Linked DNA regions of Myxococcus xanthus. The protein of the gene in region 2 interacts with the protein of the main gene of each other region in a pairwise test. Links are inferred from orthologs where the notes say so. Each region holds a gene or a part of one and is shown on either strand. Other genes may lie near its edges.

Region 1 (3,476 bases), 590 kb from region 2 along the record:
CGTGGACCAGGCGCTGGTGCTCTTCCGGGAAGCCGTGGCCATGGACCGTGACTTGCCCTCCGCGCACCTCAATGTGGGCGTGGCCCTGAAGCTCAAGGGCGACCGGGAAGGGGCCTTGGAGGCGTTCGAAAAAGCGAAGGAAAGGGACCCGGAAGGACCGGTAGGGGCCGAAGCAGAGCGCCTAGCCGCTCCCCTGCGTCCGCAGGGCTGAAAAAGGCTCGCTCAAGCGTTCAAAAAAGAGTCCCTTTCCGGCATCCCGCCGTTCGGGGCGGAAGCCCCTTGTTTCCCCTGTTGACGCTGGGAAATCCAGGGGTTACGAACGCTCACTCACTGGACGGCGGCCCCTATTCGCGGGCCCCTCCGCAGACTTCCAGAGCTCATGGCTGACGACACGACTGACAAGCCGGCATCGCCCTCCGCGCCTCCTCCCCCGGACAGCGCTGGAGAGCTCATTCCCGTCAACATCGAAGACGAGATGCGCCGTTCGTATCTCGACTACTCCATGTCCGTCATCGTGGGGCGCGCGCTGCCCGACGTACGTGACGGACTCAAGCCCGTGCATCGCCGCGTGCTGTACGCGATGAATGACTTGGGCAACCTCCACAACCGGGCCTACAAGAAGTCCGCCCGCGTGGTGGGTGACGTCATCGGTAAGTACCACCCGCACGGTGACTCGTCGGTGTACGACGCCATGGTGCGCCTGGCGCAGGAGTGGAGCCTTCGCTACCTGCTGGTGGACGGCCAGGGCAACTTCGGCTCGGTGGACGGCGACTCGCCAGCGGCCATGCGCTACACGGAAGTGCGCATGGAGCGGCTGGCGGAGGACCTGCTGGCGGACATCGACAAGGAGACGGTGGACTTCGGTCCCAACTACGACGACTCGCTGGAAGAGCCGCTCGTCCTCCCGTCGAAGTTCCCCAACCTCCTGGTCAACGGCAGCAGCGGCATCGCGGTGGGCATGACCACCAACATCCCGCCGCACAACATGACCGAGGTCATCAGCGGCACGCTGCACCTCATCGACAACCCGGGCTGCACCGTCCGGGACCTGATGGAGTTCATCACCGGTCCGGACTTCCCCACCGGCGCCATCATCACCGGGCGCGAGGGCATCGTCCGCGCCTACGAGACGGGCCGCGGTCAGGTCACCATCCGGGCGCGCTCGGACATCGAGACCTCCAAGAAGGGTGACCGCGAGGCCATCATCTTCACGGAGATTCCGTACCAGGTGAACAAGGCCCGGCTCATCGAGAAGATCGCCGAGCTGGTGCGCGAGAAGAAGCTGGAGGGCATCAGCGACATCCGCGACGAGAGCGACCGCCAGGGCATGCGCATCGTCATCGAGCTCAAGCGCGATGCGATTTCGCAGGTGGTGCTCAACAACCTGTACACGATGACGTCGCTGGAGACGACCTTCGGCGCGGTGATGCTGGCCATCGACGGGGGCCAGCCGCGCACGCTCAACCTGAAGGAGATGCTGGACCGGTTCATCGCGCACCGCCGCGACGTGGTGACGCGCCGCACGCGCTACGAGCTGCGCAAGGCGCTGGCGCGCATGCACATCGTCGAAGGCCTGCTCGTCGCGCAGGACCTCATCGACCTGGTGGTCAGCCTCATCCGCGCGTCCAAGGATCCGGACGAGGCGCGCTGGGGCCTGATGCACATCCTGTCGCCCGCGCTGTACGAGCACGAGCGCTTCGTCAACCTGGAGCGCATCGACTACGCGAAGGCGAAGGCGCAGATGGAGCTGCTCGTCTCCCGCGCGCGCAACGAGGAGCCCAGCTACGGCGGCCTGGCGCACAAGTACGAGGGCGCGGGCTTCAGCGAGGGCCAGGCGCAGAACATCCTGGAGATGCGCCTGCAGCGGCTCACCGGCCTGCAGCGCGAGGAGCTGTTCCGCGAGCTGATTGGCCTGGTGCGCGACATCGCGCGGCTGCAGGACATCCTGGCCAACGAGCGCAGCCTGCTCAACGTCATCAAGACGGAGCTCGTGGAGATTCGCGAGCGCTACGGCGACAAGCGCCGCACGGAAATCACCGGTGCCGTGGATGAGATGACCAGCGAGGACCTCATCGCCGAAGAGACGATGGTGGTGACGCTGTCGCACACGGGCTACATCAAGCGCTCGCCGCTGACCGAGTACCGGGCGCAGAAGCGTGGCGGACGCGGGAAGACGGGCGCTGCGACGAAGGAAGACGATTTCGTCAGCAAGCTGTTCGTGGCCAGCACGCACGCGTACCTGATGCCCATCACCACGAAGGGCAAGCTGTACTCGCTGAAGGTGCACCAGATTCCGCAGGCCAGCCGCACGTCGCGCGGCAAGGCCATGGTGAACCTGGTGCAGTTCGGAGAGGGCGAGCGGCTGGCGCAGGTGCTGGTGACGCGTGACTTCCCGGAGAACCGCTACGTCTTCTTCGTGACGAAGCGGGGCGTGGTGAAGCGCACGGACCTGAGCGCGTTCGAGAACGTCCGCTCCAGCGGCATCATCGCGCTGGGCATCGACGACGGTGACGAACTGGTGGCGGTGATGATTACCGACGGCAGCAAGGACATCCTGCTGTCGACGGCATCGGGCATGAGCATCCGCTTCCCGGAGACGGAGGTCCGCTCCATGGGCCGCCAGGCCTACGGCGTGAAGGGAATCACGCTGGAGGACGGCGACGAGGTGGTGGGCGCCGACGTGGTGGAGACGGACGCGGCCATCCTCACGGTGACGGAGAACGGCTACGGCAAGCGGACGCAGGAGGCCGAGTACCGGCAGCAGGGCCGTGGCGGCAAGGGCATCATCGACATCAAGACCACCGAGCGGAATGGCAAGGTGGTGGGTCTGCTCCAGGTGAAGGAGTCGGACGAGGTGATGATTGTCACCAACGGCGGCATGCTCATCCGCATGCGGGTGAAGGAGATCTCCGTCATCGGCCGCAACACGCAGGGCGTGCGGCTGATTGCCCTGGAGAACGAGCAGGAGAAGGTCATGGCCATCTCCAAGCTGCCCGAGAGCGACGAGTCCGAGGAGAACGGCGAGGCGGTGGCGCCGGTCGAGGGCGCGCTGCCCACGGCGGAGGCCAGCGCCTCGGAGGCGACTGATGCCGCTGCGCCTGCGGACGCCACGGCTGAGGCCGCGGCGCCTGTGGAAGCCGTTGTCGAGTCGTCCCCGGCGTCTGGGGAGGGCGGCACCCCGGGTGGCGAGGAGCCCACGCAGGGCTGAGCCGTTCGCAGTGAGGAGCGGGGGCCCACGGGCTCCCGCTCCTGTGTCACCCGTGGGGCACTGTCTCAGGGCCTCACGGGCGTTGAATCGCCAGGATTCGGTGCTTCGCCACCTCGACGGCGTAGGTGGAGCCCATGTCCGCGACGGGACCGTCCTTGTCACAGGCGCCGTCCTTGACGGTGAACCGGACGAAGACCACGCCCTCTGGCCCTGGGGCCACTGTCACGTCAAACGACTCCCGTCGATACAGGCACACCTCGTCGGGTGT
Region 2 (3,130 bases):
CCCTTCAGCCAGAAGGCGCTGGACCTGCACTGGGGGCAGATTGACCACGTGCGCCGGATTGGCCGGAAGGGGAGCGTGCTCGCCCTGTTCCTCAAGGAGGAAGGCCGAGTGCTCGTCACCCGGCATCTCTTCGCCCGCAAGGCTGTTTTCGACGAGTTGATTTCGGCGCTGGAGGACCGCCTCCCGCCGCCCCGTTTCGACGCCTGAACACCCCGTTCCCCGGGGCGGCCTCCCAGGCAGGCGGCCAGGCGGATTTCACGAATGTTTACGCAGCCTTGCGAGTCCTCGTTAACCTTGTTCGACGTGCCTTGAAGTGGTACGCACGGACCTGTTGCAAGGCTCCTTTTCCCAAGGACAGCTTCACATGGAAAAGACCCCCGCTACCGGCTCGGCGGTTGCTCCGCCGCCCGTGGAGTATGGGACGGACAGCATTACCAAGCTCGAGGGCCGCGAGGCGGTCCGGAAGCGCCCCGGCATGTACATCGGTGACACGATGGCCTACGGGCTTCACAAGCTCGTGTACGAGGTCGTCGACAACGCGGTGGACGAGTCGCTGGCCGGGCACTGCACCGACATCGAGGTCGTCATCCACGTGGATGGCTCCCTGAGCGTGCAGGACAACGGGCGCGGCATCCCCGTGGGCCCGCACCCCAAGTTCCCCGGCAAGGACACCCTGGAGGTCGTCCTCACGGAGCTGCACGCCGGCAGCAAGTTCGGCAACGGCGCGTACAAGGTCTCCGGCGGCCTGCACGGCGTGGGCGTCACCTGCGTCAACTTCCTCTCGGAGTGGTTCAAGGTCCGCGTCCAGCGCAACGGCACTGTCTACGAACAGTCGTACGCGCAGGGCATCCCGGACACGCCGCCGCGCGAGGTGGGCACCACCGACAAGCGCGGCACGTACATCGCCTTCAAGCCGGACTCCACGGTGATGGAGCTGGTGGAGTTCAACTTCGAGACGCTCAGCCAGCGTCTGCGTGAGTTGGCCTTCCTCAACGCTGGTCTGCACATCGTCGTCCGCGACGAGCGCACGAACAAGGAGCACGACTTCAAGTTCGACGGAGGCATCTCCTCGTTCGTGGAGTACCTCAATAAGTCGAAGCAGACGCTCCACGACAAGCCCATCTCCTTCAGCACGGAGCGCGAGGGCGTCACGCTCGACATCGCGATGCAGTGGAATGACGGCTACGACGAGCGCATCTACACCTTCGCGAACAACATCAACACCCATGAGGGTGGCAGCCACCTGTCCGGCTTCAAGGCGGCGCTGACGCGCACGCTCAACAGCTACGCGGAGAAGGGCAGCCTCTGGAAGGACCTCAAGGAGACGCCCACCGGCGAGGACGCGCGTGAAGGCCTGTCCGCCGTCATCTCCGTCAAGCTGACCAACCCCCAGTTCGAGGGGCAGACGAAGACGAAGCTGGGCAACAGCGAGGTGAAGGGCCTGGTCGAGCAGATGGTGAACGACCAGCTCGGCTCCTTCCTGGAAGAGACGCCCATGGTCGCCAAGAAGGTCGTGGCGAAGATTGGCGACGCCTGCCGGGCGCGTCTGGCCGCGCGCAAGGCGCGTGAGACGGTGCGCCGCAAGGGCGTGCTGGACGGCGGCGGGCTCCCCGGAAAGCTGGCGGACTGTCAGAGCCGCGACCCGAACGAGAGCGAGCTCTACATTGTAGAGGGTGACTCCGCAGGTGGCTCCGCCAAGCAGGGCCGGGACAGGCGCAACCAGGCCATCCTTCCGCTGCGCGGCAAGATTCTCAACGTGGAGAAGGCCCGCTTCGAGAAGATGCTCACCAGCGCCGAAATCGTGACGCTGATTACGGCCTTGGGCACGGGCATCGGCGCGGAGGACTACGACCCGGAGAAGGCGCGCTACCACCGCATCATCCTGATGACGGACGCCGACGTGGACGGCAGCCACATCCGCACGCTGCTGCTCACCTTCTTCTTCCGGCAGATGCCGGAGCTCTTGCAGAAGGGCTACCTCTACATCGCGCAGCCGCCGCTCTACAAAGTCACGCGCAACAAGAAGGACCAGTACGTCAAGGACGAGCACGCGCTGAACGAGTACCTGCTCAAGATTGCCTCCGAGCACGCGCGGGTGCTGACGCCCGAGGGCGAGCTGGGCGGCGCGGAGCTGAAGGTGCTGCTGGAGAAGGTGATTACGTACGAGGAGCGCCTGGAGAAGCAGTCCAAGCGCCGGGACGCGCGCGTGGTGGACGCGCTGGTGCAGGGTGCGCGGCTGTCGGCGGAGACGCTGACGGACGAGGCGGCCCTGGGGACGGCGGTGAAGGCCGCCTACGACACCTTCGAGCGCCGCATGCCGGACGTGCTGGGCCGCGTGCGCCACGAAATGGTGCAGGACCCCGAGCACCACACCAAGAAGCTGGTGTTCCACACCGATGTGAATGGCGCCATGCGGGAGACGGTGCTCGACCACGCCTTCCTGTCGTCGCCGGAGTTCGTGGAGCTGTCGTCACTGCGCGACGCCTTCGTGGCGCTGGGCAAGCCGCCGTACAAGGTCCGCGTGGAGGCGGGGGAAATCACCGTCTTCTCCGTGCAGGAGGTGCTCGCCGCCGTCCGTAAGGACGCGCAGCGCGGCCTGGGCCTGCAGCGCTACAAGGGTCTGGGTGAGATGAACCCGGAGCAGCTCTGGGACACGACGATGAACCCGGCCACGCGCACGCTGCTCCAGGTGCGGGTGGAGGACGCGGTGGAGAGCGACGAAATCTTCTCGCTGCTGATGGGCGAGGCGGTGGAGCCGCGGCGCGAGTTCATCGAGCGCAACGCCCTGGACGTGCAGAACCTGGACATCTGAGTCCGTCCCGAGGAAAGACGCGTGGGCCCGGTGCCCCCTCGGCCCCGCGCCCACGTGCCTTTCCCGTCCTTGTCGAGCCGGGCCTCCGCGCTGCCGGGCCCTCGCTAGCCCTTACGTCAGGAAGCCGGGCCCCTTCGCTGAAGCCTCGGGGCGCCGGTCCACCGTAAGGTAGTCACCGTTCCTCTGCCCCAGCCCGGCGTCCTCCGCGGCGCCGCGAGTGCTCGCCTCGCCTGTGGGCGTCCCGGCGGGTGGGCGGCGGGCTGCCTGTGTGGCTGCTACCGCTCCGAGCGGCGTGAGCCCTTCAGGGCCTCCGCGCGC

Evidence for each region.
Region 1: the proteins of gyrB (region 2) and gyrA interact in binary tests that used the Escherichia coli proteins (3 or more experiments, as listed by UniProt). The link is inferred for Myxococcus xanthus from one-to-one orthologs.

Annotation. Positions count from the first base shown.
Region 1 is NZ_CP017174.1:899,103-902,578, forward strand. The notes cover bases 1-3,408. They hold gyrA (DNA gyrase subunit A), read left to right. Parts: upstream 1-379; coding sequence 380-3,208; downstream 3,209-3,408. Other genes in these bases: BHS09_RS03935 (tetratricopeptide repeat protein), read left to right, coding at 1-211; BHS09_RS03945 (hypothetical protein), read right to left, coding at 3,282-3,408. In the rest of the region: more of BHS09_RS03945, read right to left, coding at 3,409-3,476. UniProt on the Escherichia coli protein: A type II topoisomerase that negatively supercoils closed circular double-stranded (ds) DNA in an ATP-dependent manner to maintain chromosomes in an underwound state.
Region 2 is NZ_CP017174.1:308,485-311,614, forward strand. Bases 27-3,088 are described here. They hold gyrB (DNA topoisomerase (ATP-hydrolyzing) subunit B), read left to right. Parts: upstream 27-364; coding sequence 365-2,812; downstream 2,813-3,088. Other genes in these bases: BHS09_RS01295 (hypothetical protein), read left to right, coding at 27-207; BHS09_RS01305 (serine/threonine-protein kinase), read right to left, coding at 3,088-3,088. In the rest of the region: more of BHS09_RS01295, read left to right, coding at 1-26; more of BHS09_RS01305, read right to left, coding at 3,089-3,130. UniProt on the Escherichia coli protein: DNA gyrase negatively supercoils closed circular double-stranded DNA in an ATP-dependent manner to maintain chromosomes in an underwound state.